DNA from 2 places in the Arsenicicoccus sp. UBA2120 genome. Region 2 is predicted to be linked to the other one. Evidence: riboswitches for the same ligand, from Rfam matches in the RefSeq annotation. Region 2 holds a riboswitch; the other holds the start of a gene.
The links. A riboswitch is a leader RNA that binds a small molecule or an ion and turns the genes downstream of it on or off. The one in region 2 is predicted to bind cyclic di-AMP.

Region 1 (2,196 bases), on a different contig from region 2:
GTCGCTCACAGTGACCAATCGCCCCCGTGATGGTCCGCTCTAGTCCCGGATGTCCCCTTGTTTCCGTTACGTACGGTGCGTCTTTGTGGGATGCGTCACATCTACGTCGTGAGCGTGTCAGTTCGCGTCGGAAACCACATGTTCGGACGCGCACAAGCGTGTGGGGGTCGACCCGATCGGGTCGACCCCCACACGTGAGGTGATGCGTGCCTGAGGCTCGCGTCAGCTGGCCGGGGCCATGAGCTTGGCCCAGGTGACCGGACCGGGGTAGCCGCTCACGTCGGAGCCGCTCCAGCCCAGGGACTTCTGGAAGGCCGCGACCGCCGCCTTGTCCACCTGGGTGAACGTCGGGCCCGCGCCGACCTTGTAGAAGCTGCCGAAGCCGTGCGCCTGCAGGCGCTTGCCCAGCAGGGTCACCGCGGCGTCCTTGTCGCCCAGCACGAACGCGCTGGCGCCGGGGTAGGACGAGGCCGAGCCCTGCGAGGTGGCCTTGGTGGTCGAGCGCTTGGTGGTCGCGCGCTTCGGCGCGGCCTGCTCGACGACCTTCTTGGAGGTGGAGCGCTTGGTGCTGCGCGGCTCCGAGGAGGACACGACCTTGCGCTCGGTGGAGCGCGAGGCGCGCGAGGTCGTGGCCGGGCTGCTGCTGTCGGCGCCGCCGCCGCTGCGGGTCAGACCCGCCTTGCGGGAGCAGACGGGCCAGGCGCCGGGGCCCTGAGCGGCCAGGACGCGCTTGGCGACCCGGATCTGCTCGGCCTTGGACGCCGAGGCGGCCGAGCCGGAGCCGCCGTAGGCGCGCCAGGTGCTGCCCTTGAACTGCAGCCCACCCTGGTAGCCGTTGCCGGTGTTGATGGACCAGTTGCCGCCGGACTCGCAGGCAGCGACGCGGTCCCAGACGCCGTCTGCGGCCTGAGCGTTGCCGGCGGTGGCGATGCCGCCGCCGACGGTGAGGGCAGCGGTGGCGAGGCCCGTCGTGGCCCAGCGGGCGGTGCGACGGGTCGAGGAGATGGCGTGACGAGGTGCGTAGCGCACAGAGATCCTTTCCTGACGACGCCTGTGAAGTGAGCTGTCGGGTTCGGACGGTCAGGTGTCCGGCCGCAGTAGCGGCTTCACCCCAAGACCTGCTCGCGCAGGTCGGCACACGCTGCTCTCGCAGCTCGTGAGTGGGTCCTCCACCAGCACCCCAGGACCCGGACGATGGATGGTGTCCGGCGACGATGCCCGTCGGGTGCTGCTCGGCGCAGCGGGCATGTCCTACATGTGAATTCGGGTCTATACAGTTGTGCCCCGAGACGGGGGATGGCCCCCGCGACACACCTCGACCGGGTCCTGCGGACGTCGGCCTACGGCGCTCGTCGACCATAGGCACGTCGCGCCGGCGATCCCAAACCCAGGCCCCCGTCTCGGCGTGTTTACCCCCCACCTGGTGGATCGGGACGACGACGTCTCCACCCCACCTGGACGCCGACCAGGGGTGTTATCACCCGCGCGGCGCCGGCTCGGACCTCAGAACTGCCAGTCCACCGTGCGGCCGGTCAGCGGGTCGCCCTGCAGCGGCCACCACACCGGCACGCCGTGCCGCAGGAGCGCCCACAGCCCCAGCCCGAGCACGGCGGCCACGAGCAGCGCCGTCACGATCTCCCGGGTGAGCTGCCCCGGGGTGAGGCCTCGCATGAGCATGCGCGAGCCGCGTCGCAGCGACACCCCGCCCGCGCCCCACCAGCAGGACCAGCACCCCACGAGGGCTCCGACCGCCAGCGGCACGGCCCCGGTCGGCGCCTGCGGGACACCGACGAGCGAGCTGCCCAACGACACCGCGAACATCACGGCCACGGTCACGAGGATCCCGAGCAGCCCGGTGGCGAGCGTACTCACGGCGGCGGCCAGCAGCTGGAAGGGGCTGCGGGCGACCGCCACCGCGACGTCGGTCCCGCGCGCCCCGCCCGCCTCGTGGCGCCGCAGCACGGTCGCGGTGACCGAACGGTCGACCGTGCGCGCCAGCACCGACCACACCAGCGCCAGCCCCACGGCGATCATCGGCCAGGTCGTAGCCAGCGCCGCGACGGCTCCGGTGAGGCCGATCAGCTGGGCCGTGCGGGCCGGCTTGCCGACGCGCGGGTCTCCCACCGGCACCGGCGGCCGCTGGTCCTGACGGGGCTCCAGGCCGTATGCCGATCCCCCGGCGCCAGGCGGGGTCGT
Region 2 (2,196 bases):
CGAGAGGCTCGACCGATCAGGCGCGGCCGTAGCTCACGTTCTTGCTCCAGATCTTGTGCAGGCCCGTGGTGCGGCCGGTGCGCGGCGAGTCGTACATCATGCCGCCGCCGGCGTAGATGCCCACGTGGAAGGCCGGGGAGCCGAAGAACACGAGGTCGCCGGGCTGCGGGGAGGACACGCGACGGGTCGCGCGCTGCTGAGCGGCAGCGGTGCGCGGGATGGACTTGCCGTTGGCGCGGAAGACATAGCTGGTGAAGCCCGAGCAGTCGAAGCCGGCCCTGGTGGTGCCGCCGTAGCGGTAGTAGATGCCGGACAGGCTCGCGGCGGTGCGGAGCACCCCACCGCCGGCGACGGCGCGCGGAGCTGGGTTGGCGGCCTTCTTGACGACCTTGCGCGCGACGGTGCGGCGCACGGCGGTGCGGGAGGCGCGGGTGTAGGTGCGGTTGACGCGTCGCACCGCGGTGCGACGGTAGGTGCGCGAGGTGCGGGTGTACTTGCGCTTGGTCGAGTAGCGCTTGCGCTTGACCGTGGCCTTCTTGCGCTTGACGGCGGTGCGCTTGGTGACGGTGCCGCGGACCTTCTTGAGCTTGGACTTCTTGACCCCGGCGAGCGAGACGCGGCCGAGCTGGCCGACGGCGGCGACGGAGGGGGCAGCGACGCTGACCGGAGCAGCGGCAGCGGCCGGGGCGGCCGTGGCGGGCATCGACGCGGCGATGACCATGCCACCGGTGGCGGCGACGACACCCGCGACCTTGGTGGCCGGCGCGGCGGCGTGCTTGGCCGCCTTGATCAGGAGACTGGCGGAGGAGACGTCGGCAGCGCGGTGCCGACCGGGGGTGCTAATGGACACAGTTGACCTCTCGAACGCCTACGAAGTTAGCTGTCGGGTTCGGGCGGAAAGGTATGGCCCGGCCACTCTCGTGGCTTCACCCCGGGACGCTTGCGCGCCAAGGTGGGTCCCCCGCTCCTGTCAGCGGAATAAGCAGAACAGCAGAAGTGACAGGACTCGGCGTCTCCTGCTGCAGCCCCTCCAGGGGGAGAAGGGCCGTGAAAGAAGGTAACGGACACCCCCGGGATTGTCACGTTCAGATCACAGGCAGGTGAATCACAGGCGCCCTCCGTGGGTACGGCTGCTAGTGCCCGCACCGGACACACATGCGTGCGATAACCACTCTCAGTCGGACGTCACGGTGTCCACGAACACATGGCTCGCCACATCCACCGGGAGCGAAACCCCCTGCGAGTCAGTGGAATTCACGCCCACGACGATCACCCGGTCGCCCTCCGAGGTCACCCGAACCCGGCCACCGGGCAGCGCTCCAGCGGCCGTCAGCAGGCCGAGAGCCTCGTGATCCACCTGCACCGGCTCGCCGATCCGACGGACCGTGACTGTGACGGAGGTCACGGAACCATCCACGACGGAGTGCAGCGGGACCAGTCCGGGGTCCTTGCCGTCCGTGCCGACCGACCCCAGCTCGTCCAGACCGGGGATCGGGTTGCCGTACGGCGAGACGTGGTCGTCGCCGATGAGGCCGAGGATCTTGCGCTCGACCCGCTCGCTCATCACGTGCTCCCAGCGGCAGGCCTCGTCGTGGACGTGCTCCCACTCCAGGCCGATCACGTCCAGGAGCAGGCGCTCGGCGAGGCGGTGCTTGCGCATCACGCGCATCGCCCGAAGCCGACCGTCGGCGGACAGCTCGATCTCGCGGCTGCCGGCCACGTGCAGCAGACCGTCCCGCTCCATGCGGGCGACCGTCTGGGACACCGTCGGCCCGGCGTGACCGAGTCGCTCGGCGATGCGGGCGCGCAGGGGCTTCACGCCCTCTTCCTCCAGCTCGTAGATCGTGCGGAGGTACATCTCGGTCGTGTCGATCAGGTCAGTCACGGGTCAAGCCTGCCACGCGCGCCTGTGGACTTGCTTTGCGCCGCGCACGACGCAGCGCCGCCCGGCACGAGGACGGGCAGGATCGGGCAGATCAGGGCATCTTGCGGTGCCGCCGCCAGGACGCGGCGTCGTCGAGGTCGCCCTCCCCCACCCTCTCGTAGGCGATGCGGTCGTGCAGGCGCGACGGCTGACCGGCCCAGAACTCGATCTGGTCGCACGCGATCCGCCAGCCGCAGAAGGACGGCGGCATCGGGATCTCGGCCTCCTCACCGTCACGGGTGAAGCGGGCGGCCTGCTCGGCATACCGCCGC

Region 1: linked by a shared signal. The riboswitch ahead of B2P18_RS06140 (transglycosylase family protein) and the one ahead of B2P18_RS18515 (C40 family peptidase) in region 2 are both predicted to bind cyclic di-AMP.

The regions. Positions count from the first base shown of each region.
Region 1 covers NZ_DCYC01000042.1:4,046-6,241, forward strand. The annotation lists gene B2P18_RS06140 (transglycosylase family protein) at 223-1,029, opposite strand; cyclic di-AMP (ydaO/yuaA leader) riboswitch at 1,034-1,221, opposite strand; gene B2P18_RS06145 (serine/threonine-protein kinase) at 1,504-2,196, opposite strand, start outside.
Region 2 covers NZ_DCYC01000109.1:28,814-31,009, reverse strand. The annotation lists gene B2P18_RS18515 (C40 family peptidase) at 17-850, opposite strand; cyclic di-AMP (ydaO/yuaA leader) riboswitch at 851-995, opposite strand; gene B2P18_RS18510 (metal-dependent transcriptional regulator) at 1,175-1,885, opposite strand; gene B2P18_RS18505 (pyridoxine/pyridoxamine 5'-phosphate oxidase) at 1,977-2,196, opposite strand, start outside.